DNA from 4 places in the Clostridioides sp. LIBA-7602 genome. Region 2 is predicted to be linked to each of the others. Evidence: riboswitches for the same ligand, from Rfam matches in the RefSeq annotation. Region 2 holds a riboswitch; each other region holds the start of a gene.
The links. Region 2 has a riboswitch for cobalamin ahead of ACTG45_RS16825 (ABC transporter substrate-binding protein). Riboswitches for the same ligand answer to the same signal wherever they lie in the genome.

Region 1 (7,955 bases), 1.1 Mb from region 2:
TTTCTTCTTTAAAAAGAATTTCTCCAGATGTAGGTTTTAATATACCCATTAAATTCATAAATAATGTTGATTTTCCTGAACCATTTGAACCTATTATACCTATAACATTTCCCTTTGAGAAATCCATATTAATGTTTAATAATGCATTAGCATTCTTTTCATATTGATAAGTTAAATTATTTATTTTAAACATCATTATCCCCTACTATGTGAAATTTACCATCATACAATTTTATGTCTAATGATATGCACATATCATCATACCTTGTCATAAGTCTTTTGTACAGCATACTTCCAAGAATTCCTAAGGATTTATATGAAGTTTTTAAATTTATGTACCCAAATCTTAGTTCTTGTGATTTATATATTTCTGAGAATTCCTCTAAAAATATGAATATAAACCTATATATTAACATTGATAATTCAACAAAAGTATCAGGCAAATGCATTTTTTTAAAGAAGAATATTAATTGATTAAAAGGTGTTGTAAGTATACAAAAATACACACAAGTCAAACAAGACATAGCTCTAAATAACACGTGAATAGACATGTCAATAGATGCTTTTGATATTCCTACATTGAAACTAAAAATTTTAAAACTGTATAATAAGTCTGCCTTATTAAAAGATATATTTACAAGAGTTATTCCTATACTAAGAAATAAAAAGTACATTGGTATTCTGAGTAATTTTAAATAATTCTTTAAATCTATTCCAGCCACACAAACAACTAAAATACTCATTAAAATCATAATTCCACTTAAAACAAATATATTTTTTATTACCATAGAAGCAATCAGAAAGATTACTCCTATGACTACTTTTTTATTTGGATTTACTTTACTTAATCTATTTGTATATGCATATTTATCAATTATAAGCATAATTAACTTCTCTTTCCTTTTTGAACACCTAATATGTATCCTATTACACCTGCACCTAATGCCGCTTGTGCAGAGAATAATAAACTTTCTATTTCTCCACTTGGTGGCTCATATGGACTACTAAACCATGGTTCATAATCTGGATTTATTTTAGTAATTTCACTTTCAGCTTCACCATCTGCTCCTCCATATTCAGCACCTGAGTTAACAAGTAATGGGAATATAATAAGAGCCACTACTAATAAAAGTAGTAATATATTAGTTTTCGTTTTTGTTTTAGCACTCATTAGCTTTAACTCCTTTATCATTATTTTCTAGTATGCTTTTTTCTCCATTTTCTGTAACTAAGTTATATACAATTACAGTAAGTATACCTTCTGCTATTGCTATTGGTATTTGAGTCATAAAGAAAATTCCTAAAAACTTAATTGCTGAAGCCATCACTCCACCTGATGGGTCTGGAAAAGCCAGTGCTAACTGTATCGAAGTTATCGTATATGTAGCCAAATCTCCTATTGCTGCTGCAAGAAATACTGGTATTGCATTATTTCCGTCTTTTTTCTTTAATGCTTTAAATATTAAGAATGATATAATTGGTCCTATAATAGCCATTGAAAAAGCATTAGCTCCTAAAGTAGTTATTCCTCCATGCGCTAATAGTAATGCTTGGAATATTAAAACTATAGTTCCAAGAACAAACATTACACTTGGTCCAAACATTATTGCTCCAAGACCTACTCCAGTAGGATGTGAACAACTTCCTGTTACTGAAGGTATTTTTAGTGCTGACAACACAAATACAAATGCTCCACATAGTGCTAATAATACTTTCTTTTTAGGGTCTTGCTTTACTATTTTTCCTATCGATTTTAGTCCTACTAAGAAAAATGGTATAAATATAACTCCCCATGCTATAGACCATTTTACTGGTAAGTACCCTTCCATTATGTGCATTGCATTTGATGTAACTGGAGTTAAAATGATTAACATAAGTGCAGCTATAACCCCTAATTTGATATTTTGTTTCATTTTACTATCCCCTCTCTCCCTTTTCTAATAATTAAAATATAAATAATACATGTCTGATTTATTTTAAAAATAAAAAAGCCTAACTCGATGGTTAGGCTTCTAATTTTTGACAATCCAAATACAAACACATAAAATAAACATATCTGTATAATTATTATAAGAAACTTTCTCCATCCCCGAAGAAATTACTTTAATATTTTAGGCAGGTCTCCTGACTTAGCTTCTTCCTACTCCTCTTCCTTCCCATGAAATATAAAAATATATCATCATAGTGGCTAACAAAAGTTTCGTCTGCATCACAGTAGCGGGGGCTGTAAAGGAATTTAACCTTTTTCCCTATTAATCTTGCTTGAAGAACCTATAATATTATATATTTAATTTTTAAATTATTCTTAAATCATTTTCTATATAAATCATTGTATACCTTTTCTGTGAAAATTTCTACATTTTTTACAGATTTTATTTGTTTTTATATTTTTATGTATATAAATTATTTTTTACAACTTTAATTAATTTCTAATTATCTTCTTCAAATACATTGAAACCACATCAGAAAATCTAGTTATATCTTTTGAATATATAAAATCATTTCCATATATTAATCTTTCAGCTTCAAGCTCTGATTCTTTCCCTGTAAATACTCCTAATACCAATATATTTTGTTTTCTAGCCTTTCTTACTTCATTTGCTGTATCTCTCAAACCAATTATACCTCTATAAGCTTTTTCTCCTCTTAAGGTTCTCTCACTATTTTTTCCTATCTTTACATCATTTGGTCTTCCATCACTAAGAACTATCAAAATTTTATTTTCTTCATCTCTATTTATTAGACCACTACATATGGATTTTATAGCTAAACCATCTCTATTATTACCCGCACAAAAGTATTCAAAGATATTTTCACTATTTTTTAAACTATCATCATAATCTTTAAATCTTTTTAATATTGTATAGTCTAAAAAACTAGAGAATCCCATAACTCTATTTGGTATACCAACTTCTGTTAGAGCATTTGCTATTATATAAGCCTGAATTGCTACATTTCCTTGATTTCTACTTTGAGAACCACTTGCATCCAATAATATATCAATAACATATTTCCCTTTTTCATTTTCTATATCTTTATAAAATATTTTATTATTATTACTTCTACCCACTCTCCAAGCTCTATTTGCTAATATAGTGCCACAATCAGAGTACACTCTAGTTTTAGCATTTTCTTCTATTAAAATTCTAGCTAAACTTTCTTTTAATCTTTTTATCTGCTGTCTATACATTCTAGCATGTTCTCTAAATTTTCCTAAATTATTTTCTTTTTGTCTTGTTACATATTTTAGTTGGAATACATTATTACACTCACTTCTAAGAACTCCATCCGTAAAGTGGATTCTACACCCTTCATGAACATTTCTACAGTTTTGTGTTTCAATCTTCTTAATTTCACCTTTACTCAAATAAGTTTTTCCATAATAATGTTCTATCTTTGAATATATTTTATTTGCAGTCTCTTCATCAACATATATAACTCTATCTGCTGAATTACTAGATTGAGAATCTTCAAAATCTCCCACTCCTTCTACAAGCATAGATGAAGATATAGAATCTATATCACTTTCAATAATATTTTCTTCTTCTTCACTATAAAGTTCTTCATACATAAAGTCAGCAAATGTATCAAAGTTTACTTCAACATCTTTTACATTATTTTCATCATATGTAGAACTACTTTCTTCTCCATTTAATATATATTCAAAATAAGTTAAATATATAACATCTAATGCTTTTAAAATCGCCATAATATCTTGATTTGTATCTACATTCCTTATGTCATTAACTATTCTTCTAGTCAAACTGTCTAATGCTGGATGCTTGTCCATATTATAAAGTACAAATGCATATTTAATTTTATCCATAATATTGTCGTTGTGTATTTTGGTAAAACGTGAAACAATATCTTTATAAGCATTTCTTCTTATATCTTCTATTCCTGGCCTATCTTTAATGGCTTTTTCTTCAACTATTGTATTTAATATAACTTGAATTAGACCCAATATAATATCTTTGTCATATCCTTTTCTAATTCTATTTGTAAGATATTTTTTAACTATATCCCAATCTACATACTTTCTTCTAGCTCCTGCAATTATTGCAAAATATAGACCTATTTCTTTTGATGAGTAATCTTTTTCTGATATGTCTATATTCTCATTGTAATCACCAGCTATTGTCCAAGATAAGTTATTAGCTCTATTTTCAAATTCATAATCATCATATATCCATTTCATAATCTCACCTATATTAAATATGACTTATTGGAAATACATCTGTACTCTCCCATTTATTAGGTATTCTAGTTTTAATTACATCTCCAACCATTTCTTTTTCATATATATCGAAAGTCTTTCCTGTAATCCCCATATTAATTGCAAGAGTTGGTTTCAAGCCTCTTCTTATAGCCTTAAGAGATGCCATAAGACCACGTAAGTCAATAGCTTTACTAGATATTTCACCATTTTGAGACTTCAATTGTAAATCTAAAAATATTCCTGCGAAATGCATTAATTTTTCTTCATTAGCATCTGAAAATTCATTTTTTAAAATCATCATTAACTTGTCTTCTTCTATAGGAGGAATATCTATTACCATAAATCTAGATACTAGTGCTTCATTAAGTTCTTTTGTTCCTGCATATTCATAATTCATAGTTCCAATAAATCTTGTTGCTGGATGTAGGTTGACTCTTTCATATCCAGGAACATCAATCAATCTTCTATAATCTAAAGCTGAATGTACCACAACTATAGCATCATTCTTTGCCATGTTAATTTCATCAAATACACCAAAGCCCCCATTGATGGCACATTCATAGACTGAACCCCTTCTAAGTTTAACTTCATTATCTATAAAAGTATCTGTACCTATAAGTGTGGAACTGTCTGTATTTATATGAAATGATGTATTCCATTGGGGTCTATTAAATATCTCACCCAAATTATCAGCAAGTAAGTTTTTTCCTGTTGCCTTTGGTCCTGATAATAATATATTTTCTTCTTCTAAAATAGCTGCTATACACATAGACAAAATATCTCTTCCATAAAAATAAGTTTTAGACTTTGTTACCCTGTATTCTAAATTTTTCTCTAGAGCATAATAACGTCTAAAATACAGTACATCTTCAATAAGTTTCTCATCTACCCCTTGTACCCTTAGATTATCTATTATATCCATATTCTTACCCCTTTTATATAAATAGTATTTGTTTCATTTCTTAACACCATTTTAGCATAAAAGGATATAAGCTAAAATCGATTTTATAAATTAATGATACCTCTTTCTCTATTTTAAAGAAAAAATCACCTGTAGATATATCTTATAGATTTTTTTACGGAAATAATTGAAAATTGTCAGGTTATAGCTTATTTCAATAGTCATATACTGAACTTTATAGATATATCTTATGATGGACAACCATACTGTATCTGTGAAAAATATACAATATATTGACCAATATATCAATTATTGCATTATTCTCTCTTTTATATTTATTATCTTGACAATACTTATTTATAAGCCTATACTGTACTTAACCAATAAGTACAATAAGTACAATATAGGAGGATTAAATGGAAATAATCATTAGCAACAGTAGTGATAAACCTATATATGAACAAATATGTTTACAGATTAAAAATCTTATAATGAATGGAACGTTATCTGCTGGTGAGATGCTCCCATCTATGAGAAGTCTAGCAAAAGATTTACATATAAGTGTAATTACTGTTCAACGGGCATATGAGGATTTAACTCGTGATGGATTTATTGAAACTGTCTCTGGTAAAGGTAGTTTTGTTTCTAGTCAAAATAAAGAGTTCATTCAAGAAGAGCAGTTAAGAATAGCAGAAGAATTATTACAAAAAGTTTCAGAAATTGGTCGTACACATGGTATATCTTATGAGCAAATGACAAATATTCTAAAATTATTCTATGAAGATTAAGGAGATGTGAAACTATGGAAAATAATAATGTTTTAGTTCAAAACTTATATAAAGATTTTGATGATTTTTCATTAAAAAATATTTCATTTCGGGTTCCAAAAGGTAGAATTGTTGGTTTTATTGGTGAAAATGGAGCTGGAAAAAGTACAACAATCAACTTGATATTAAATGAATTTGAAAAAGACGCTGGAAAAATTGAAATATTTGGAGTAGACAATACAACAGATTCAATTAAAAATGATATCGGTATTGTCTTTGATGAGTGTAATTTTCATGAGATTTTTACTGCAAAACATATTGGAAAAATCCTCTCTGGCATATATACATCATGGGATGATACGCTTTATAAACATTATCTAGAAAAATTCAATCTCCCATTTAAAAAACCTATTGGCTCATTTTCTAAAGGAATGAAAATGAAACTATCTATTATATGTGCCATCGCTCATAAACCAAAGCTTCTAATTCTAGATGAAGCAACAACTGGGCTTGACCCTGTTAGCCGAGATGAAATCTTGGATTTATTTTTAGAGTTCATCCAAGATGAGGAACACTCCATTTTCTTTTCATCTCATATCACATCAGATATAGAAAAAATTGCAGATTATGTAGTGTTAATTCATAAAGGAAAAATTGTTTTTGAAGAACAAAAAGATAACTTAATCTATAATTATGGAATTATTAGATGTGGAAAAGAAAAATTTAAAACTATCTCACAAGATGATTATCTTATTTGCAGACAAACAAATGTAAGTATAGAATGTTTAGTTGATAATAAAGAGACTACAAGAAGAAAATATAAGGATGTAATTGTTGATAGTGCAACATTGGAAGATATTATGCTTTTCTATATCAAAGGAGGAATATTATGCGAGGATTAATCTACAAAGACTTCTATCTCTTTTTAAAAAGTATTGATAAGAAACTTATTATAATTTCAATAGCGGCTATTATCCTTCTCATTATGAATATGGGAATATATGCTGGGCTAATGACTTCAATTATGTTTTCTATTACAATAGGTATGCAAAATATTATAAGTTTTGCAAGTGATGAAAATGTAAACTGGAAAAGATACCAATTAGCTATGCCTGTTAGTGGATATTCTGTAGTTGCAAGCAAGTATATTTCTGTTATATGCACATTGGTTTTCAGTTTATCTGGAAGCATTATATTTAGTTTAATGAGCAGCATTTTCTATAGTAATTTTGAAATCAATCTCTTGGGCTTATCTATCATTGCGTCAATTATTTTGCCACTTACTTGCACTGCTATTTGCTTACCTCTTACATATTGGTTTGGCTTCCGTTCAGCACAGACACTAGGATTACTTTTCGTCGTTCCTATTTTCTATTTCATCAAATATTTTGAGGATGGACCTGGATTTTCCGCTATTCCAACTTCAACACAATCCTATTTGTTAGTAACTTGCATCACAGTTATAACCTTATTCATTGTTTCTTTTGTAATAAGTGTACTTGGATATTCAAGAAAAAATAGCCATATATAAAAATAAAACTGATAATTAATTATATATTAATTACTACTTAATATGCTATTTCATTATTAAATTCAACATATTCACTACCTATTTGGCATTAAAAATCCCCGTTTCCACACTAGGCTAAAAACGGGGATTTTGATTATTAGAAATTAACTCAAGCATTTAAATCTTACAGTAAGTATAGAAAATAATGAGAAAATCTACTATTTTTTTATAATCTTATCTTGTGATGTTTTTTATGTATATATGACTTAATAGCAAACCCAATGATAATTATAGATATTGGTATAATTAGAACTAGGAATTTATAATCATTATAATGCGACATTATTTTTACCCAACTCTCTGAGAAAATATACCCAATACTAATTAAGGAAGTATTCCATATGGTAATTCCCACAAGAGATGATATTACAAAAGTTATAATATTTTGACCTGCTATACCTGCTATAAAAGATATGTATGTTCTACATAATGGAATTAATCTACATACACAAACAGAAATAGAAGAATATTTATTAAAATAGTCCTGAGATGCAAATA
Region 2 (7,955 bases):
TGGAAAATCTAGAAAGGCTAAGGGTTCATGGAGAAAATAAAGCTTTAGTTATTGCAGCTACTGGGACAGGGAAAACATATATGTCCGCATTTGATGTAATGGAATTTAAACCGAAGAGATTATTATTCATAGTTCATAGGGAAGAAATTTTAAAGAAGTCAAAAGAAACATTTGATAGATTATTAAGAGAAAGAAATTTAAAAACAGGTTTATTTACTGGCAATAAAAAAAACTATGAGGCAAATTATCTATTTGCAACGATACAGACTATGAATAAGCATTATACTGAATTTGAAGAGGATTATTTCAATTATATTATAGTTGATGAAGCTCATCATAGTGCTAGTAAATCATATCTAAATGTTTTGAATTACTTTAAACCTCAGTTTACATTAGGTATGACTGCTACTCCAGAGAGATGTGATAGTTTAAGTGTATTTGAGCTTTTTGATAATAATGTTGCCTTAGAAGTTAGATTGCATGAAGCACTTGAAGAAGATTTAGTAATACCATTTCATTACTTTGGTATAACAGATGTTGAGGGTGTAGATTTAGAGGATATTAATTTAGATGATACATCAGAATTGGCTAAACGTTTAATGATACATAAAAGAGTAGATTTTATTATTGAAAAAATGAAATTTTATGGACATGATGGACAGTTTAGAAAATTATTAGGATTTTGTGTAAATATAGAACATGCAAGATATATGGCTGAAGAGTTTAAAAAAAGAGGTATAAATAGTGTTGCACTTTGTGGCGAGGATTCTATTGATAAAAGACAAGAATACATTAAACTACTAGAAAGTAATAAGGATAGCCTACAGGCTATATTTACTGTTGATATTTTTAATGAAGGTGTTGATATACCTTCTATAAATACAGTTTTAATGTTACGACCTACTGCATCTCCTATAATATTTATTCAACAATTAGGGAGAGGACTTAGAAAAAGTGGAGATAAAGAATTTTTAACAGTACTTGATTTTATAGGAAATCATAATAAGACATTTTTAATAGCTATAGCTTTAAATGGTGCAAGATATTATGATAAGGATAGTATAAAAGTAGCTGTAAGTACTGATTTTGCTAATATACCAGGATGTACTCATATTCAAATTGATGAGATTTCCAAGGAAAGGATTCTAACACAAATTGATGGAGAAAATTTCAGGTCAGCACAATATTTGAGAGAAGAGTATAATCAGTTCAAAATATTATGTGGAGGAAAAGTACCATATTTGTTATTAGATTATATAAAATTTGATGGCTCACCAGACCCAGTTAAGTTTATAGATAAAGATGGGACCTATTTAAGTTTTGTAGGTAAAACAGAAAAGGATGATAGTATTAAAACTTTATTAATGGATGAAGATTTTGAAAAAATATTAAGAGAATTAAATACTAGTCTACCTTTAAAAAGAATAAATGAATTTATTATACTTAAATATTTATTAAATCATGATAGTATTAGCATAGAAATAGCAAGTAATGAAATATTGAAGTATATTAATAAAGTAGACCATGATAGTATAATTCATGCTTTTGAATGTTTAAATCATCAATATTGTGATTCATCAATAATAAAAAATAAGGTTAAACTAATAGAGTATGAAAGGAATACTTTATATAGAAGTAGTATATTTAATCAAATAATTAATGATAAAAAATATAGAAAATATATAGAGGATGCTATTAATTATGGTATTATTAGATATGAAAAAGAGTTCAAAGAAGATTATTATGGAGTACCATTCTTAAAGTTATATGAACAGTACAAAATGATTGATATAGCATTACTTTCTAATTATAGAAAGATTCATTCTTCATTTAGGGGTAGTGGACTTTTAGCTAATGGGAATGAATATTTCCTGTTTATCGATTTGCATAAGGAAGAAGGAATAGACGAAAGAATAAACTATAAGGATAAATTTTTAAATCAAAATTATTTTCAGTGGCAATCTCCAAATTCTACACGACAGTTGACTGATAGAGGTAAGAATTTAATTCATAATAAAGATAGAAAAGTTAACTTACATTTATTTGTGAGAAAATATAAAGAAATAGATAAGAAGGCACAGCCATATATTTATATAGGTAAAGGTGACACTGTAGAATACAGTGGGGAGAAACCTATAACAATGAAAATAAAACTTCATCAAGAAGTTCCTGTTAAAATATATAGAGAATTTATAAAAAAAGTAGAGATAATGAAATAGGGATATATCAATATATCCCTATTTCATTATCTCTTTTACAATAGGGATATCTGCAGGAGCCCATACTAAAGAGCTTAAATTTTCCTTTGCAAGGAAAACTAACTTAGAATGTTCATTAGGAGTAAGAAACCTTTCTATTAATGAACATTTTATACCAATTAAGTTTACTATAATTTTTTCATATTCATGAGTGTTTTCAGCAAATATAATATCTGCTTTTACTTTACAACTTAATTCTTCTTGTATTTCTCTTTCTATTGCATCAAATAAAGATTCCCCTTCTTTAACCTTTCCACCTGGAAATTCCCAGTGATTTGGTAGAGACATATTTGGGGCTCTAAGAGCGCATAGAATTTCATTATCCTTATTTTCTATAATTGCAGCAACAACTTTTATTGTTTTTTTCAACTAAATCACCTCATAAAATAAAATACCATAATTAACAAATTTAAACAAATTTAAAATTATAGAGTTAATTGTAAGTACAATAGTGTATATCGTTTTTTGGAGGGGATTTACTTTACAAATAGTGATATATTTTGATTTAAGTTGACAATCCATATAAGATTGCATACAATTAAGTTAATAATTGAATAAACATATTTAAAGAGTAGGGAAGTTGGTGAAAGTCCAACACGAACCCATCACTGTAAGCATGAATAAATTCCTCATATCTACTATAGGTTACTTGGTAAGGTTGAGGTATAAAATGTAAGTCAGATACCTACATTAAATATTAGTAAATAAGTTTAGGGGGGAGCAACTAAATTTATTATTTTGTATATTGAATTTGGAAACTAAAGTATACATATTAAAATGGGATGTTATAGCATTATTTGCTATAACTTTTTTAATGCTCATATTTATAAATAAGGGGGAAGTATATCATGAGGAAGAATTTAAATGGGAAGCTGATTAGTATAGTTTTAACAGTTGTGTTAATGTTGTCCTTATTAGTTGGATGTGGCAAACCAAAAGAAAATAATGATGTTAGCAAGATGAATAATGAAAAGGAAGTAGTTTTAGCAGCAGCTAGGGATTTGGCTCCAGGAGAGCAAGATGCGTATTACACAAGTTCAATACTTTATGTCTGGGAGCCATTAATAGGGTTAAGCGATGACGGAAAACCAAAAGCTGAGCTTGCAGAGAAGTGGTCAAATTCAGATGATTATAAAGAATGGACATTTACAATAAAGAAAGGTGTAAAATTCCATGATGGAGTAGAATTAAATGCAGATTCAGTAGTAAAAAACTTTGAGCGTTATATGAGTATGAAAACTAAATCTTCGCCTTTTTATTCATTTGATATAGAAAAAACATATCCTAATTTACAAGATGTGAGTAAAGTTTCAGACTATGAAGTTAAACTTACTTTTAGTAAACCGATATCAACTTTAATATATAATATGGCTAGGTTTGGAAGTGCTATGTATAGTCCAGAGTGTTTTGATGTACAAACTGGAGATTTTACTAAATATGCACAAGGAACTGGGCCATTTAAAATAAAAGAAAGAGAAAAAGAACAATATGTTTTGTTAGAGAGAAATCAAGATTATTATGGAGAAAAAAGTAAAATTAAAAATGTAAGAGTAAACGTAATTAAAGATGCTCAAACTCGTTACACAGCACTTAAATCAGAAGAAATTATGGGTGTTATGGATTTAGGGGCAATTACTCCAGAGTTAGCTAGTGAACTAGTAAAGGATGAAAACTTTGAGATTAAATCGTCTCCATCAACAATAACTCAATTTATATCAACAAATGGTACTAGAGCACCGTTTAATAATGTGAAAATAAAAGAAGCTTTAAGTTTGCTGGTAGATAGAGAAACCATAGTAGATAAATTTTATGGAGGATACGGAACTCCAACTATGAATATATTGAATCAAGGTTCTCCTTTTGGTAAGGAAATTAAACCTGTTTATGATGCAGAAAAAGCAAAGAAAATAATAAAGGACGAACTAAATGGGGAAATAAAGGAGCTAGAGTTTATAATTCCATCTTATGGTGTAGACCGTTACCCATATAAAACTGTTGCTGAATATATACAATCTGTATTAAGTGAAGTTGGATTAAATTCTAAAATAACTATACTTGATGGAGCTGCTTTTAAGGAAGCACAAAAAACAGGAAATTATGATATAGCACTTCACACACAAGGGCTTCCAAATGCAGAACCATTTTCTATATTTGATAGTTATATGAGAAGTACAGGGTCAAGTAATATAGCTTATTCGTTAGGTTATAAGAACGAAAGAGCAGATGAGTTAATAGCTAAATTAGAAAAAACAATGAATTTAGATGAAAGAAGTAAAATATATGATGAACTTCAAGATATATCAGCAGAACATCCATCAGCTATACCATTATTTGAAGATGTTAACTTAATTGCCTATAATAAAAAAATAGCTGGGTACAAGCCGACATTATATGGAACTACATTAGTAAATATGGAGTGGAGTGAGTAGTGAAAAATTCATTTAAATATTTAATTAAAAGAATATTGATGACTATTCCTATTTTGGTAGGAATAACATTTCTAGCATTTATATTGGGTATTATAGCTCCTGGTGACCCAGCAGTTGAATATTTAAGCATGGATGGTGTTTCTGCTCCTACAGAAGAAGAAATAGAAATAGTTAGAGAAGAGTTAGGATTAAATGATAGTATTGTAGTTCAATATATTAATTGGACTAAAAAAGCTATAACTGGAGATTTAGGACTTTCCTATATCAAAAAGACATCTATCACAGAAGATATATTGAGAAGGTTGCCAATAACCTTCTCTTTATCTTTAATGGCTATGTTTTTTGTTATAGTATTATCTATACCATTAGCTATAATCATGGCTCTTAAAAAGGATTCAGCTATAGATAAGATTGGTACTTTTGTATCATTATTTCTGACTTCTATCCCAGGATTTTGGTTAGCAATTATCATGCTAGGTATATTTTGTGAAACTCTTAGGTGGCTACCTACGAGTGGGTATGGAACAATTAAACACTTAATAATGCCTGGATTTGTTTTAGCAGCTGGTACAATAGGAACTGTAGTTAGGTTAAATAGAGCAACTTTAATAGAAAGTATGGGACAAAACTATATAACAGTAGCAAAATCTAAAGGATTGCCAAATAGGATAATTACTTTTAAATATGCTTTTTTAAATTCTTTAATGCCTATTGTAACCGTTTTAGGAAACTATTTTGGTGCAATTTTAGGAGGTTCTACAGTAGTTGAGGTTATTTTTAGTATTCCAGGTATGGGAAGCTATGTAATACAAGGAATAATGAGTAGAGACTATCCAGTTGTACAGGGATACGTACTATTTACAGGAATTATATTTGTATTATTTAGTTTAGTTGTGGATATATGTTATCTATTTCTTAATCCTAAAATAAGGATAGGGGGTAAATGATATGGAGAAATTTAAAGGAATGTTATTTATACATAAAGTAGCTTTTTTAGTGTTAATAATTATGATACTTTTTGCTTTTTTTGCACCTAAATTAGCTCCATATGACCCTAATAAGGTGCAAATGGCTGATAGGTTAATGGGAATATCTAGAGAGCATATACTTGGGACTGATACTCTAGGAAGGGATATTTTAAGTAGGATATTGTATGGAGCTAGAGTGTCTATATCTTTAGCATTTGTAGCAACCTTATTAACAATGATATTTGGAAGTTTTGTAGGTATAGTAGCAGGGTATTGTGGTGGTATAGTAGATATGATAATTCAGTCGATTGTAAATATATTTCAAGGTCTTCCAAGTCTTAGCTTTATGATTGCTCTTGCTGGAGTTCTTGGTCCAGGAATAAAAAGTTTATTAATAGCAATAGTATTTACTTCTTGGGCTGGGTTTTCAAGAGTAGTTAGAGGAGAGGTACTAAAGGTAAAAGAGGAAAAATATGTTGAAGGTGCAAGAGCATTAGGTGCCAGCCATCTTCATATAATTTTTCATTATATAATTCCAAACATATTTGCTCCATTTATAGTACTATTTACAATAAGAATAGGGAAGAGTGTACTTTCTATGGCATCGCTAAGTTTTTTAGGATTAGGGATACAACCTCCACAGGCAGATTGGGGAGTTATGATAAATGATGCTAAAACACATTTTAGAAGTTATCCTAATTTGTTGCTGGCACCAGGCTTTAGCATATTATTATTGTGTTGTAGTATAAATTTAGTTGGTGATGCGCTAAGGGATATGTTTGATGAAAAAATCAACTCTTTAAGTCAATATCTTTAGAAGGAATCAAAAATATGAGCAGAGATATAAATATAAAAGATTTAAAAATTTATTTTAATACTAAAGAAGGAAAAGTGAGAGCTGTAGACGAAGTATCTGTAACTTTTCAAAGTGGTAAAATTACAGGAATTATTGGAGAAACTGGTAGTGGAAAATCAGTACTAGGATTGGGAATTTTAAACCTTGTATCCAATAATTCAATTGTCTCAGGTAGCATTTTATATGAAGACAAAGATTTATTAAAACTTAAGGAAAAAGAACTCAGAGAAATTAGAGGAAAAAAGATAGCATTAATACCACAAAATCCGTCGAGTTCTTTTAATCCAATGTTAAAGATAGGAAGTCATATTAATGAACTTTTCTATTATCATGCAAAAGAAAAAAAGAGCTCATGTAAGAGTAAGAGCTTAGATATATTAAGAAAATTTTCATTTTCAAATACTGATTTAATTTACAATTCTTATGGTTTCCAACTAAGTGGAGGAATGAGCCAAAGAGTATTGGCAGCTATAGGGACAGCACTAAACCCAAACTGGATAATTGCAGATGAACCAACTAAAGGGCTAGATGCAATAATAAGAAAACAAGTATACGAGGTATTTTGTGATTTAAGAAGTAATATGGGTGTTAGCATGATACTTATAACTCATGATTTAATGTTAGCCAAAAAACTTTGTGATGAAGTTATGGTTATGTATGCAGGGAAAATCATAGAAAGGGGTTCTAAAGATAGTGTATTTAATAACCCTTTACATCCTTATACAAAAGGTCTAATTGATTCACAGCCAAATAAAAAATTAATGCCTATTGATGGGATAGCACCAAGTCTAACAAACTTACCAAAAGGATGTAGATTTTTTCCAAGATGTAAAGTTGCAAAAAAATCATGTTCTGATTATGAGCCAGTGCTATTTGATGTAAATGGCTCAAAGGTGAGGTGTTTTATTTATGATAAAAGTTTGTAATCTTTATAAGGAGTTTAGGAGCGGAATAATTAATAAGAAAATAGTTAAGGCAGTAGATGATGTATCATTTGAAATAGAAGAAGGAAAAACCTTGGGTCTTGTAGGAGAAAGCGGATGTGGAAAATCAACTTTATCAAGGCTTATTTTAAGACTTGTTAAATCTGATGGAGGTAAAATTTATTTTAATGGTAGAAATATAAGTAATTATAATTTTTCTCAGATGAGGAATTTAAGAAAAGAGATGCAAGTAATATTTCAACATCCAGATTCAGCTCTAAGCCCTAAGAAAACTATATATGATAGCCTTGTAGAACCATTAAAGATTCATAAAATCTATGAGAAGAATAAATCAACAGAATATATAAAGGAATATTTAAGTTTTGTTGGAATCAGCGAGGAAATCTTAACTAGATACCCATATCAAGTCAGTGGAGGACAAATACAAAGAGTTGCTTTAGCCAGAGTCCTTTTATTAAAGCCTAAATTTATAATATTGGATGAGCCTACATCAATGTTAG
Region 3 (7,955 bases), 100 kb from region 2:
TCTAGCTATGTCTCTAGTTGTCTTTTCATCTGTGACAAATAGAGTTGTTGATATACCTTGGTCAACATGGTTTTGAACTGTCGCTACTAAATCTATTACTTTTCTCATATCCATCCTGTATGCTGATTGATAATATAACATATTATCATTTGTTAAAAATGGCATTGGATATATTGTAGTAGAATCTCCATATGTTCTTACTTCTACTGGTTCAGTAATTGGCATTATACTTGATGTAGCATTTTGCACATAACTAATACTTTGAGTTGGTGCTATTGCCATCAAATAAGCATTGTATATGCCTTTTTCTTTTACTTCATCTAATAAACTTGCCCAATCTTCTTTAGTTGGTATATGGATACCTTCAAATAATGCCTTTACCTTATCTGACTTTGGTAAATAAGATTGCTCATAGTATTTTGATAGTACTTTACTTTCTATACCTTTAGCATATTCTGATTTATTAAAGCCCTCAAAAGTTTGATTTTTTTCTATAGCTATTTTCATTGATGCTTTAATTGAGTAATATCTAACCATTGCAAAAAATACATTAGAAAAATCTATGGCATCCTCTGAAGTATATAAGATATTTTCCCTTACTAAATATCCATGTAAATTCATAGCTCCTAATCCTATAGAGTGAGACTTACTATTACTCTTACTAACTGTTGGTACTGGTTTTATATCTATGCTATCTGCTACAAATGACAATGCTCTTATTGCTGTCTCAACCGTACTTTCTATAGTTTTATTGTCCATAACATTAGCTATATTTAAAGAACCAAGGTTACAACTTATATCTTGTCCCCACTCATTTTTACCTCCATAACCTTCTATTTGTGAAGGTGTCTGATATTGGAATATCTCACAACATAAGTTAGACATCTTGACCATTCCAACATCTCTTAATGTATGTTCCTTATTTGCTGTGTCTATGTATACTACATATGGATATCCACTTTCTTGTTGCATCTGTGCTATTTTAGTCAGCATCTGTCTAGGATTTATTTCTTTTTTTCTTATATCCTTATCATCAACCAATTTTTCGTACCACTCATTCATTTCTATCTCATCAAGATAAACTCCATACTTCTTATACACAGTATGAGGATAAAATGCATATGCAGTTTCATTTTTTTCTGCTAATTCCATAAACTTATCAGGTATTATAGCTCCTAGTGATAATGTAGCAAGTCTTATTTTCTCATCAGCATTTATCTTTTTCGTATCCATCAATAATTCAAAATCAGGATGGAATACAGTAAGGTAAACTGCTCCAGAACCTTGTCTAGCTCCCATTTGATTGAAATAACTAAAGGATTGCTCCAACATTTTTGCTACACCAACAACTCCTCCAGCTGCCCCTTCTATATCTTTGATTGATTCACCTGATGCTCTAAGTTTGGATAAATTTAGTGCAACGCCTCCACCAATCTTTGATAAATGATTTGATGAAGATATAGCATATGATATACCTTCTGTACTATCTTCTACAGATAATAAAAAGCATGATACCATCTCTCCAGCTCTTTTTCTTCCAGCATTTAAAAACGTTGGAGTAGCTGGTTGAAATTCTTGTTTTACTATTTTATCTGTAAGGCTTAGAGCCAAACCTTCATCACCATTTCCTAATGTCAAAGCTACAATTAATACTTTCTCATTATATGTTTCTAATATTTCTTTTCCATCATTGCTTTTTAATGCGTAATTTTGATAAAACTTGTTTGCACTCATATATGATTGAAATTCAAACTGATATTTCTCAATAAACTTATATACCTTTTTAATAAAATCCATACTATACTTATTTATTACTTCTTCTGAATAATAACCTTCATCTATTAAGTACTTTAATCTTTCTTCTAAATCTTTAAATTTTTTCAACTTTGGTTTTATAAATTCTTCTATGTAACTACTTAAGGCTTCCTTGTCTTTTTCCAATTGATACTTACCTTGTTCATTTTTAATTATCACTTGATTGTTAAGCTCTATCCAATTCATTATTTACCGTCCTTTTAACATAATCTTGTGCTATAATTTCTTTCAATTTTCTTATTATTTCTTTTAGTATTTATTAGTTGAAATCCCCAAAATAACCTATAACTATTGGAATATAATAAGTATTTTTCAAAAACAAAAGCACTACATATAGTCAGTGCTTTATCTATTATATACTACATATAGTATATACACAAATTTTTTTATATCTAAACTTTTATTATCACTGATATTATTTTTGTTTAAATAAATTTTTATCAACTCAAATATAAAACAATACAAACTTATTATGTCATGTTTAAAAGTGCAAATTATCCCTAAATAGCCTAATAATATATTTAAAACAAAATATTTTATATATGATATTTTATATATTATTTAGAAGTTTTTTATTTATTGTTATATAATTAAATATATGACTATTTTGCTACTACATATATAAAAATAAATTCATGAAGGTGATTTTTATGAGAGATATTTCTAAATATGAACTTGAAAAGATACTTAAAAAACATTATTTATGGCTTAAAAACAACAATGATGGAGAAAGAGCTGATTTAAGAGAAATAAAATTAGAAAATATGAATTTAAAGGGATACTGTTTAAGTAATATTGATTTTTCATGGTCTGACCTTATTGATTTAAACTTAGAAGAAGCAGATTTAGAAAACTCTAGCTTTAGTAACTCTTATTTTTCAAATTGTTCATTAAAAAATTCCATATTAAAAAATGCAGACCTAAGTGGAGCTAATTTTAGATTTTGTGATTTATCTAGGTCAGATATTAGAGGAGCTAATTTAGAAAACTCCAACTTAGAATATGCTACTTTAGATGGAGTAGTATCAGATGAAAATACTCGCTTTTTCAAGTTATACTGTCCTGAAACAGGAGCATTTATAGGCTATAAAAAGTGTTTTAATTTTAGAATGGTACAATTATTAATTCCAAGTGATGCAAAAAGGGTTTCTGCTACATCAAATGCTTGTAGATGTGATAAAGCAAAAGTACTGTCAATTACAAGTATAGATGGCAAAGAATCTTTTAAAAGTGCTCGTGCATATGCTGATGAAAATTTTATATATAGAGTAGGAGAAACGATTATAGCTGAAGAATTTAATGAAAATAGATGGAAAGAATCAACTGCAGGAATTCACTTTTTTCTAACTAGAGAGGAAGCTATAGGTTATTTATAAAGGAATACTTTTTTATAACACCATACACAAAATAAATAAACAATAAAAAAAGAGTATCTATAATAATGTTTAAAAACTATTAAGATACTCTTTTATATTTTTTGTAGTCTGCAATTACATTTTATTTTACAATCTATAGTAAATTATCTATCTTGATACTATCCATAATTTGTGAAACCTTATCTATATATTCTATATCATTACCAAGACTACTATAATACTTATTGCTCTCATTCCTATTCCTAAATGAATAAACTTTTTTATCCAACTTTAAAGCCTCTTTTATAATGTCTATATTTTTTTTATTCGTTTCTCCTACGCTAAATCCTGTGTCTATTATAATCTTAGAATCATTTAAATTTCTAATAGCTAAATCAAAACTCTCATTAGTTATTGGCTCAAATGGCTTTTCTGTAAACATCTTTATGCCCATAGTTCTGCCAATTTCATAATCAATATCATTTTCATGTATTATTCCAGAATATAGACCTATACCTTTTTTAGTAAAAGCTCTATAAATTGGTGTAGCTTTACCACCACCACCAATTATAAAAACTTCATTTTTAGATTTATTACTAATCTCTACTGAACCTAAAAGACTATTAAAATTTTTATCATCCAATTCATAAAGTGAATTTATAATATCTTCATCCACTACATCTTCAGGTTGACCATAAGCTATGACTTTATTATTCTTTATAAGAGCAACTTTATCACAACTTTTTAATGCTATATCAATTTCATGCAATGAAAGTATTACTGAAATTGATTTTTCCTTACTTAATTTTTTTAGTATATTTATAAGCTCTAACCTATGCTTTATATCTAAGTGAGTTGTTGGTTCATCCAATATAATTATTTCTGGCTCTTGAACTAAAGCTCTTGCAACTAATACTTTTTGTTTTTCTCCATCACTTAGTTCGTCAAAATATCTTTTCTTTAAATGTAATGCATCTACAGATTCTAATGCTTCATCTACCAGTATTAAATCTTTTTTGGATAGGTTACCAAAAAATCCTGTATATGGATACCTTCCTATATTAACTATATCTTGTACAGTCATTAAATCACCTAATAATCTATTTGTAAGCACTAAAGCCATTTTTTTCGATAGTGACTTTCTTGATATATGATTTACATCTATGTCATTTAGATATATCTCCCCTTTTATTGGCGTTATAAGTTTAGATAAAGACCTTAATATAGTAGTTTTTCCAGCTCCATTACTTCCTAAAAGACATAATATCTCTCCATTTTTCACCTCTATATTTATATCACTCACAACTACTTTTTTATTATATCCTACACTTAAATTATTAGTTTTCAACATATCTAAGCCCTGTCCTTCCTTTTCATCAATAGCATTACTACAATTGGTGCTCCTAATAAAGATGTTATTGTGCTTATTGGTAATTCTATTGGCGACAGAATTACTCTTGATATTAAATCACAAAGAGCTGTAACTATACTTCCTAAAAAAATTACCACTGGTATTAGCACTCTATTATCTGATGTCTTAAATATCAATTTTGAAACTTGTGGTACTGCAAGTCCAATAAATCCTATAGGTCCTGCAAATGCTGATACTATTGCTGCTAGTATACTAGATATAAATACTACCAAAAATCTAAAAAATTTTATATTTATACCAATACTTTTAGCATATTCTTCTCCTAATAAAAAAGCATTTAGAGGTTTTATTATAAAGATACTCATTAAAAGACCTAGAACACCAATCAATATAAGTATCTCTACTTTTTCCCAGGTAAATCCAGAAAAACTTCCCATAGACCAAACAGTGAATTCCTTTAATTTTTCACTATTTGCAAATGATTGTAGTACATTAGTTATACCACTACATACATATCCAGTCATAATTCCTATTATTAAAAGAGTCGTTATATTCTTTACCTTACTTGCAAATAAAATGACTACAGACATTACAATCAAAGCTCCTATAAATGCTGCCACAAATATACTCATTGAAGTTATATTTTCAAATCCTAATGTATATCCACCCAAAATCATAAGTGCTACTGATAAAGTAGAACCTGAAGATACACCTAATATATATGGTTCAACTATTGGATTCTTAAAAAATATCTGTAGTAAAATTCCTGATACTGCTAAACAAGCTCCACCCACCATAGTTGCAAGTACTCTTGGAATCCTTATGTTGTATATTATTTTATAGTGTTCTGTATTATCCATACCTCTTAATACAACATCTATTATTTCTTTAAACTCAATTTTTACAGAGCCAAATGCTACACACACTAAAAAAGTAAGTATCATGCCTATAATTAGTCCTATAAATATTGTAGTATTCTTTATTCTCATTTTATTGATAAAATCCATTTATATACCCCTCTTAACAAATCTATATTAACTAAAATCCATAAAACTCATCTTTTAGTGTCGTATTATATATTATTTATCATAATTTATATAATGTTTAATTTTTTCACCTGTAGTACCTGGATGAAACATCTCAACTAAATCTACTATTAATTCATCAGTCTTATCTACTGATTGATAATAATCTGGAGCAAATACCCACAAGTTACCATTTTTTACAACATTCAAATCAGCCAATACAGGTGCACTAGATTTTATAGACTCTAAGTTTGGTGCATAATCTGAGCTTGATGAGTATACAAATATATCTGCATCCTTTGCAACTTCATGTAGTTGTTCAATACTCACTCTTCCTTCATTTGAATCCATTGAAGCACATGCATTTATTCCACCAGCCATTCTTATCATATTATCTACATATGAATCTTTAGGTGCTACATAAGCATTTCCTTCATATACAGATGCCCATACTACCTTAGGCTTGTCTTTGTTTTTTATTTTTTTACTTACTTCTTCTATCTTTTGTACTGTCTTATTTAATTCACTAGTGGCTATATCTTCTTTATCATAAAATGCAGCTATTAAGCTTGTCCATTCCATTCTTCCAAATGGATTTTGCTCTTTATATTCATTATCTACAACATAGTTAAGTCCTAATTCTTTTAGTTTATCAATAAATTTTGTATCAGCTTCTGATAAACCACTACTAACTATAGTTAAATCAGGGTTTAAGTCTACTATTTTTTCATAATCTGGTGCTAAGTTTGAACCAACATAATGTATCTTTCCGTCCTTCATCAAATCTTTAATTTCTTTGATAGTCCAATACTGTTCCTCTGTTGTTACTGCTTTTATGCTATCTAGCTCACCTATTGTTCTTAGAGAACAGGCTTGTGTTGTAGATGCTATTAAGACATTATCTACAGGTGTTCTAACTATATTAGCATTTTTATACTTTTCAGGAACTTCAATTTTTTTAGGAATTAAAATTAGTTCTCTTTTATCTCCATCAGTTACTTTTTTAATTCCATCCTCTAAGTCTTCAACACTAAACCCACTTGCATATTTTAATTCTAACTTCTTACCACTACTAACTTGTGCATTCTCTTTATCATTTTTACTACATCCTATAAGACCTCCTACTAAAAGAACTATCATAATACTTAGAAAAAATTGCTTTAAAACATTTACTTTAAATTTCATCTCTTTCACTCCAATATTTTATTTTTTATAAGTGGTTAAAAATTCTAATAACATATACTTTTAAAATATATCTCATTAGAACTATATTAAAGTCATCTTTAATAATTATAACCTTTTAATAAAATAAAAAACTTCTCCTAATTTAGAAAGGAGAAGTTTATATATCAATTTTACAAAAAATGAATTGATATTTCATTTTATTATAAATTACAATTTCCACCCTAAACTGAACCTATGTAATACTGGGCAGGTCTCCTGACTCACGGCTTTTCCTCTATCATCCTTCCCAAAATCTATTACACATCTCAGTGGATTTTGATTTCGTATCCGTATACAGTAGCGGGGGCTGTAGTGAATTTACATCACTTTCCCTATTAAACTAATAAGTACCCTAGTATCATTTTATTTAATTTTTATTAACATAATTGTAGTTTATTGTTGACCACTTTGCAAGGTTGATTTAACATATAAAAAAAAGAGTGCTTAAAATGACTATAAAAATCAGTTTAAAACACTCTTCGTTTTTTACTATATATCTAATTAACCAGTTAACATATATTTAATTCATTCATTAATTTTTTAATCTCATATACTTGATTTTCATTTGGCTTTATAAAAGGTGCAGTCATGTAATCACTCACTTGTAAGCCTCTAATATTCATTGCTTTTTTCATTGCTGGTATAAATGGGTTTGTTATTAAATAAAAATCCATAGCTTTATTTATATATTTTTGAATTTCTATAACCTTATCCATATCTCTATTATTATAAGCTTCTGCCCATTTTGAACAAACTTCTGGAATTAAATTTGATAGACCTCCTATACAACCTGCTCCTCCAGACATTAGATTATGTATAAAGTTTTCATCATAACCACTATATATCTTAAAATCTGGAAACTCTGCTTTCATAGTATTTATTAAATCTCTAGTGTGTCCCATCAAAGTTACTGTATCCTTATAACCAACTATATTTTTATGCTTTCTTACAAGTCTTAATGTAAGTTCTGGACTCAAATCATAACCAGTTCTATCTGGATAATTATATAGATATATTTCAGCTTCTGTATTTTTAGCTATTTCGCTATAAAACAACTCAATACTGTCATCATCAAGAGAGAAATAATAAGGGCTTATTATCATAACTCCATCTGCTCCACTATTATGTGCATAATTTGAAAGCTCTATAGACTCTTTTATACTC
Region 4 (7,955 bases), 390 kb from region 2:
TAAAAAAGTTATAATAGCTTTTGCTGGAGACCATGGTGTATATGAAGAAGGAGTAGCACCTGACCCTCAAAACATAACAAAACTACAATTTCCAAATTTCTCAAAAGGTCTGTGTGGAGTTGGAGTAATAAGTAAATTTGTAGGGGCAGATGTTGTAGCTGTAGATGTAGGAATAAACTGTGATGAAAAACTAGATGGAGTATTGGATTATAAGATTAGAAAAGGAACATCAAATATGGCGAAAGGGCCAGCTATGAGTAAACAAGAGGCTATTAGATGCTTAGAGATAGGAATTGAAATAGCAGAACAGTGTATAGAAAAAGATTATAAGCTTATTGGTATTGGAGAGATGGGTATAGCAAACACTACTCCAAGTACAGCAATAATATCTGTGATTTCAGGATGTGACCCATTAGAAGTTACTGGTATAGGTGCAGGTCTTAAAAAAGAAAGACTAAAACATAAGGCTGAAGTAATTAGAAAGGCTATTGAGATTAATAATCCAAATCCAACTGATGGAGTAGATATTTTATCTAAAGTAGGAGGATTTGAAATAGGTTCAATGGCAGGTGTTATATTAGGATGTAGTGCTAATAGAATTCCAGTAGTAATAGATGGATTTATTTCTTATGCAGCAGCATTGATTGCATATAAGATAAATCCAAAAACTAGAGAATATATGATAGCATCTCACTTGTCAGCAGAATCAGGGACTAAAAGGGCCTTAGATATATTGAGATTAGACCCTTTACTAAATATGGACATGAGGTTAGGTGAAGGAAGTGGAGCTGCTTTAGCATTTAATATAATAGAAGCTTCAAATTATACTTATAAGAATATGGCAACTTTCGATGAAATTGACATGGGAAGATAAGACATAAAAATTTAATATATAGGAGTGTTTTGATGAGTGAAATTATTCTGGTAACAGGAGGAGCTAGGTCAGGAAAGAGTAACTTTGCAGAAAAACTATGTTTGAACAGGAATAATAATACAGCTTATATAGCAACTTCTATTCCATTTGATGATGAAATGAAAGATAGAGTAAAAAAACATCAAGAGAATAGACCTAGAAATTGGAATACATATGAAATATATGAAGATATATATTCCATAATTAGACAGCTATACAAAGAACATGAAACTGTTATACTAGATTGTGTGACATTATTAGTAAATAATCTAATGTTTAAACACAATCTAAATATAGAAGAGTCTACTCAAGAAGAAATAAACAAATTGGAAGAGTACATAAAAGAACAAGTTAGAAAACTTATTGAAGAAATAGAAAAAACAAATCTATACTTTGTGTTTGTGACAAATGAATTAGGTATGGGAATTGTTCCTGGGAATAAACTTAGTAGGATATATGCCGATATTGTAGGTCGTATAAATCAATACATAGCATCAAAAAGTAATGAAGTTTATTTTGTAGTTAGTGGAATACCCATGAAAATAAAGGAGTAGTATGTATCTATGAAAAGATTTATTTTAATACTACAGTTTTTAACAAGGATACCTATAAAATTAAATGTAGGATTTGATGATGAATTTTATAAATCAATAGTATATTTTCCACTTGTAGGTTTTGTCATTGGCATATTAACCTACTTAGTAGGATGGATTTCTATACTATTATTTGAGCCATTTATAGCTTCTATAATAATAACTTTAGCTGGTGTTTTAATTACTGGAGGTCTCCATATAGATGGATTAGGAGATACATTTGATGCAATATACAGTTATAGAGATAAAGAAAAAATGCTTGAAATAATGAAAGATTCAAGATTGGGCACAAATTCACTTTTAGCAATTATGTTTGTACTTTTATTAAAGGTTGGATTCATATACAATATAATAAGTAATAACTCATTATGGATTATAATATTTATGCCAATGATTGCAAGATTAGGAGTAATGTTATTGACATATAAAACTGTGACACCAAGAGAAAAAGGAATGGGAAATTTATTTATAGGTAAATTGACTACAAGTATGTTAATGACAGCTATAATATACACATTTTTAATAGTTATTCTTATTACTAAATTTATATTATTATTACCTAATATAGTGTTGATTAAAATATTAGGTTCAGCTATAGTAGTTTTTATATTTATAATATTATTCAAAAAACATATTTATAAAAAGATTGATGGAGTAACAGGAGATATATTAGGTTGTGGAATAGAACTTTCAGAACTTTTATATTTGATTTATATATATTTGTTAATTTTTATGTTTTTTTAAAACTAAAAAGTGGTGATAATATGATAAGATTAATATTAATAAGACATGCATTGACAAATGATAATAAAAAAGGAAGATTATCAGGTCACATAAATAGTTGTATTAGTGAAGAAGGTAAATTGCAAATAAATAAAATTACTAAATATCTAAGTCATGAAAATATAGACAGAATTTACACGACGCCATCTTCACGTACTAAGGATACAATAGAAAAAATATCAAGATTAAAGTTAATAGAAATAGAAGAAAAAGAAACTCTAAGAGAAATTAGTTTTGGAGACTTTGAAGGAATAACTTTTGAGGAAATTAAAGTCAAATATCCCAAAGAATTCGAAAAAATGATAGAAGAAGGTAACAACTATAGATATCCAAGTGGAGAAAGTCTTATAGACTCTTATAAAAGAGTGGCAAAAGAGATTGATAATATAATTTTAGAAAATGATAGTCATTCAGATATAAAAACAATACTTATATGTTCTCATGCAGGAACAATAAGAAATATAATAACACATTTGATTTCTGGTAGTTATAAATATCATTGGAACTTTAAAATTGATAATGCGTCTATTACGGTTTTAGAAGTTAATAGTGGATTTACTGTAGTAGATAAAATGAATTTTACAGATTTTATATAATTTAATTGAAATTAAGTATTATAATATATGTCTGTAAGAATATCAATGAAAATAGAATATTAGATTAAAATTAGGTTCTTAATTATATGTTAAAAGGGAAAAAGGTTAGATGCCTTTGCAGCCCCCGCTACTGTGAAACCAACGAAACTATAAATACCACTGTCAATTTGATGGGAAGGTTATAGAAGTAGGATGAAGTTAAGCCAGGATACCTGCCTAATTTAATTTAAAACAAGAGGTCTTCGGGGTGAAAGATTTTTAATTAATACGTATAAAAGTCCTATCTTTAGAAGCATTAGGACTTTTTTTATTTGTCTTTTAGTAAATTTTAACAAGGAGGGGTTAGAAAGTGGGGAAAAAAATAATGCTACAAGGAACAGCATCGAATGTAGGTAAAAGTATCTTAGTAGCAGGGCTGTGTAGAATATTTAAACAAGATGGTTATACTGTTGCTCCTTTTAAATCTCAGAATATGGCTTTAAATTCTTTTATAACTAAAGAAGGATTAGAAATGGGAAGAGCACAAGTGTTTCAAGCAGAAGCGGCGAAAATAGAGCCAATAGCTGATATGAATCCAGTTTTATTAAAACCTTCTGGAAATAACAAAAGTCAAGTTATTGTAAGAGGGAAGGTTATAGGGGAAATGCCATCTTCTCAATATCATGATTATAAACTGGAATTGGTAGATGTATTGAAGGATACCTTTGATAGTTTAAATTCAATCTATGATATTGTGGTTATGGAAGGTGCAGGTAGTAATGCAGAGATAAATTTAAAAGATAGAGATATCTCTAATATGGGTATGGCAGAAATAGCGGATGCACCTGTAATAATAGTTGGAGATATTGATAGAGGTGGAGTATTTGCATCACTGGTAGGAACAATGCTTTTATTAAGTGAAGATGAGAAAAAAAGAGTAAAAGGAGTAATAATTAATAAATTTAGAGGCAAAAAAGAGCTTTTACAAGATGGAGTAAAGATGTTAGAGGACATCATAAAAGTACCAGTTATAGGTGTAGTTCCTTATACAGATATAAAAATAGAAGATGAAGATAGTGTGACTACTAGATTCAAGAAAAAAATGAATAAAAGCGATATACACATAGAAATAATTAGAACTCCACATATGTCTAACTTTACAGACTTCAATATATTTGAGACGCAAGAAGATGTAAGTATTAGGTATGTAGATTATGGGGAATCTTTAGGAAATCCCGATATGGTAATAATACCTGGAACTAAAAGTACTATAGATGATTTAACATATATAAGAAAAAGTGGTCTTGAGTCACAAATTAAAAATTTATATAGTCAGGGTAAATTGATATTTGGTATATGTGGTGGATATCAAATGCTAGGTAAAAAATTAAAAGACCCTTACCATGTTGAAAGTGAAATTGAAGAAGTTGATGGTATAGGTCTCTTAGATACAGAAACAATATTTGAGAAAGAAAAAACTACAACACAGGTAGAAGCTACTATTGTTGAATGTACTGGTGAATATATGAATGGCCTTAAAGGTAAGAAAGTCAAAGGTTATGAAATCCATATGGGTATTACAAATCGAGGTAATGGTGTAAGAAGCTTGGACCTGATAACAAAAAAACTGGATGAAGAAGTGAATTATACTGAAGGAAGCATAAATAAAGATGGGAATGTAATCGGAACTTATCTTCATGGAATTTTCGATGAAATAAGTTTTACAAGGAAAATTTTAAATAATATAAGAATGAAAAAAGGTCTACAAGAATTAGAAAGCAAGGTAAACTCTTTTGATGAATTTAAAGATAAAGAATATGATAAATTGGCTGATTTTTTGAGAGAGCATTTAGATATAGAAAAAATATATGAGATTATGAAATAATAATGATTCTGTATTTATAATTTAGGTAGGAGGTGTATTATGAAAAAAATTTTAATTGCAGGTACTAGTAGTGGAGTAGGTAAGACGACAATATCATTAGGGATAATGCAAGCTTTAGTCAAGAGAAATATGAAAGTACAGCCATATAAAGTAGGGCCAGATTATATAGACCCTTCATACCACACTTTTATAACTGGAAGACATTCCAGAAATCTAGATTCTTATATGTTAGATGACGAAAAAATAAAGTATATAGTAAATAAGTCCTCAAAGGATGCAGAGATTTCAGTAATAGAAGGTGTTATGGGGTTGTATGATGGTTTTGGAATAGATTTAGATAACTGTACAAGTTCACATACTTCGAAAGTGTTAAAATCACCTGTTATATTAGTTATAAATGGAAAATCTATGGCAGCATCTAGTGCTGCTATGGTACTAGGATATAAGGAATTAGATAAAGATGTAAATATAAAAGGTGTCATAGTAAATAATGTTAAGACTAATAGCCATTATCAAATAATTAAGAGTTCTATAGAGAAATATTGTAATGTTGAAGTATTGGGATATTTTCCTCCAAATAATAAATTTTCTTTAGAATCTAGACATTTAGGATTGGTTCCTAGTGTAGAGATGAAATCTCTAAGAGAAAAATTTTATACTTTAGCTGATGAAATTGAAAGTTATATAGATATTGATAGAATAATCGAAATCTCGGAAAGTGATGAGTTTGAGAGTGATTTCGATTTTCAAACTTTGATAGAAAATAATGGAATAAAAAAGCATGTTAATAATAAATCAATAGCTATAGCATATGATAAGGCATTCAATTTTTATTATAGAGAAAATATAGAGCTTTTAGAAGAACTTGGATTAGAAGTAAATTATTTTAGTCCTCTTGAAGATACATCAGTGCCAACTTCAGATTATATTTATATTGGAGGAGGTTTTCCAGAAATATTTGGAAAAGAACTAGAAGCAAATGAGTCAATGAGAACCTCTATATTAGAAGCACATAATAACAATATACCTATTTATGCAGAATGTGGAGGACTGATGTACCTAGGTGAGAAACTATTGAATCAAGAAGAACAAGAATTTAATATGGTTGGTATATTTAGTGGAATTAGTAAGATGACATCTTCTTTAAAGAGATTTGGATACTGTATTGGTGTAGCTAAAGAAAATACTCTTTTATCTAAAAAGGGAGAGACGATTAAAGGACATGAGTTTCATCATTCAATATTTGAGAGTGATGAGAAGTGTGCATATTCGATGAAAAAAGAAAGAGATGGAAATATAGTAGAAGAATGGGATGGTGGTTATAGTAAAGGAAACACTTTAGCTACATATCTTCATACTCATTTTTATAATAATTTAAATTGTATAGAAAATTTTTTGAATAAAGGAAATAAGTAAATGAATATTTTATCTATTTATATAGGGTATGTGACAGATTTAATTGTAGGAGACCCATATTCTTTTCCTCATCCAGTGAGGTTTATTGGTAAGCTTATAAATTTTACTCAAGGTATAATAAGGAAGGTCTCTAAGAGTGATAAACAATTAAAATTTGGCGGATTTATATTATGGTTTATAACTGTTGGAATAACGTATTTAATAACCTATGCTATAGTGAAGTTATTTAGTTTTAATGTATTTTTGAGTGTTGTAGTAAATAGTTTTCTAATTTATACAACACTAGCTACAAAATGTTTAAAAGATGAAGCATTAAAAATTTATAATGTATTAAAAACTGGAGATATAGAGAAATCTAGAACTCAGTTATCTTATATAGTGGGTAGAGATACTACTAATTTAAGTGAGTCTGAGATAATAAGGGCGACTGTAGAAACTGTTGCAGAAAATACTGTAGATGGTATAATTGCACCTATGTTTTATGCATTTATTGGAGGAGCACCACTTGCTATGGCGTATAAAGCTATAAATACATTAGATTCAACTGTTGGATATAAAAATGAGAAATATAAAGATATTGGTTTTGCTTCTGCTAAGATTGATGATATAGCCAATTATATACCAGCTAGAATATCTGTTATTCTTATGACAATTGGCAGTTTCTTTTTACGTTACAACTATAGAAATTGTTTTAAAATATCCATTAGAGATAGAAAGAATCATAAAAGTCCAAATTGTGCTTTTTCAGAGGGGGCAGTGTCTGGTGCTTTAGGAATACAACTGGGAGGTACCAATTTTTATTTTGGAGAAAAAGTATATAAGCCAACAATAGGGGATAAGCTTAGGGAGATAGATAAAGAGGATATAATTAAAACGAATAAAATTATGTATGCATCTTCCTTTGTATCTATATTAGTATTTACACTAGTATATATGTTATGTAGGGCGATTTTAATTAACTTAATTATATAAATTATGGTTTGCTAACTTAAGGGGGACATAGATGAAGGATTTAGGGCATGGTGCCAATGTAGATGAAATGGCAAAATTATATGGGAAAGACCCAAAAGAAATAATAGATTTTAGTTCAAATATAAATCCAAATGTATTACCAAATTTAGAAAGATACATTTTAAGAGGATTAAAAGAGTGTAGGAATTATCCAGATATAAACTATACAAACTTGAGAGGAAATATATCAAAATATATAGATATAAATCCAAACTTTATAATACCTGGAAATGGTGCTACAGAAGTGATTTATTTGCTTATGAGGAGTATTAAAAAAAGATTAGCTATAATAAATCCTACATTTTCAGAATATAGAAGAAGTGCTAAGTTAAACAATCTAGATATTATAGAATTAGAGTTAGATTCGGAAAATAATTTTAAACTTGATATAGATATAATAAAAAAGAACATTGAAAAATTTGACAGCTTATTTATATGTAATCCTAATAATCCTAGTGGGAATGTTCAAGACTTAAAGGAACTTGTTTACTTATTAGGTCAACACGAAAAGCTATTAATAGTTGATGAAACTTTTATGGAATTTGTTGAAGATGAAAATGAGTATAGCTTAGTAAAATATATAGAATCAAATAAAAACATATTCATCATTAAAGCTGTGACTAAGTTTTTTGGTATGCCTGGCTTAAGGTTAGGATATGGTATTACAAGTAATACTAACATTATGGACAAAATTTATGAATACAAAGAGCCATGGACTATAAATTCTTTTGCAGACATACTATCTGATTTTATTTTTGAAGATAAAGAGTATATTAGAA

Region 1: linked by a shared signal. The riboswitch ahead of ACTG45_RS02240 (energy-coupling factor ABC transporter permease) and the one ahead of ACTG45_RS16825 (ABC transporter substrate-binding protein) in region 2 are both predicted to bind cobalamin.
Region 3: linked by a shared signal. The riboswitch ahead of ACTG45_RS16390 (ABC transporter substrate-binding protein) and the one ahead of ACTG45_RS16825 (ABC transporter substrate-binding protein) in region 2 are both predicted to bind cobalamin.
Region 4: linked by a shared signal. The riboswitch ahead of ACTG45_RS18500 (cobyric acid synthase) and the one ahead of ACTG45_RS16825 (ABC transporter substrate-binding protein) in region 2 are both predicted to bind cobalamin.

The regions. Positions count from the first base shown of each region.
Region 1 covers NZ_CP196991.1:391,118-399,072, reverse strand. The annotation lists gene ACTG45_RS02255 (energy-coupling factor ABC transporter ATP-binding protein) at 1-193, opposite strand, end outside; gene cbiQ (cobalt ECF transporter T component CbiQ) at 186-884, opposite strand; gene ACTG45_RS02245 (energy-coupling factor ABC transporter substrate-binding protein) at 887-1,171, opposite strand; gene ACTG45_RS02240 (energy-coupling factor ABC transporter permease) at 1,161-1,913, opposite strand; cobalamin riboswitch at 2,098-2,290, opposite strand; gene ACTG45_RS02235 (vWA domain-containing protein) at 2,423-4,198, opposite strand; gene ACTG45_RS02230 (AAA family ATPase) at 4,212-5,141, opposite strand; gene ACTG45_RS02225 (GntR family transcriptional regulator) at 5,537-5,908, shown strand; gene ACTG45_RS02220 (ABC transporter ATP-binding protein) at 5,923-6,789, shown strand; gene ACTG45_RS02215 (ABC-2 transporter permease) at 6,777-7,418, shown strand; gene ACTG45_RS02210 (DedA family protein) at 7,624-7,955, opposite strand, start outside.
Region 2 covers NZ_CP196991.1:3,598,062-3,606,016, reverse strand. The annotation lists gene ACTG45_RS16835 (DEAD/DEAH box helicase) at 1-2,219, shown strand, start outside; gene ACTG45_RS16830 ((deoxy)nucleoside triphosphate pyrophosphohydrolase) at 2,238-2,627, opposite strand; cobalamin riboswitch at 2,794-2,959, shown strand; gene ACTG45_RS16825 (ABC transporter substrate-binding protein) at 3,107-4,687, shown strand; gene ACTG45_RS16820 (ABC transporter permease) at 4,687-5,634, shown strand; gene ACTG45_RS16815 (ABC transporter permease) at 5,636-6,472, shown strand; gene ACTG45_RS16810 (ABC transporter ATP-binding protein) at 6,487-7,437, shown strand; gene ACTG45_RS16805 (ABC transporter ATP-binding protein) at 7,421-7,955, shown strand, end outside.
Region 3 covers NZ_CP196991.1:3,495,793-3,503,747, forward strand. The annotation lists gene nrdE (class 1b ribonucleoside-diphosphate reductase subunit alpha) at 1-2,001, opposite strand, end outside; gene ACTG45_RS16375 (pentapeptide repeat-containing protein) at 2,466-3,191, shown strand; gene ACTG45_RS16380 (ABC transporter ATP-binding protein) at 3,325-4,521, opposite strand; gene ACTG45_RS16385 (FecCD family ABC transporter permease) at 4,524-5,549, opposite strand; gene ACTG45_RS16390 (ABC transporter substrate-binding protein) at 5,622-6,752, opposite strand; cobalamin riboswitch at 6,981-7,162, opposite strand; gene ACTG45_RS16395 (dihydrodipicolinate synthase family protein) at 7,301-7,955, opposite strand, start outside.
Region 4 covers NZ_CP196991.1:3,990,916-3,998,870, reverse strand. The annotation lists gene cobT (nicotinate-nucleotide--dimethylbenzimidazole phosphoribosyltransferase) at 1-874, shown strand, start outside; gene cobU (bifunctional adenosylcobinamide kinase/adenosylcobinamide-phosphate guanylyltransferase) at 907-1,467, shown strand; gene cobS (adenosylcobinamide-GDP ribazoletransferase) at 1,477-2,250, shown strand; gene ACTG45_RS18505 (histidine phosphatase family protein) at 2,271-2,885, shown strand; cobalamin riboswitch at 2,941-3,119, shown strand; gene ACTG45_RS18500 (cobyric acid synthase) at 3,235-4,749, shown strand; gene ACTG45_RS18495 (cobyrinic acid a,c-diamide synthase CobB) at 4,789-6,165, shown strand; gene cbiB (adenosylcobinamide-phosphate synthase CbiB) at 6,166-7,137, shown strand; gene ACTG45_RS18485 (pyridoxal phosphate-dependent aminotransferase) at 7,169-7,955, shown strand, end outside.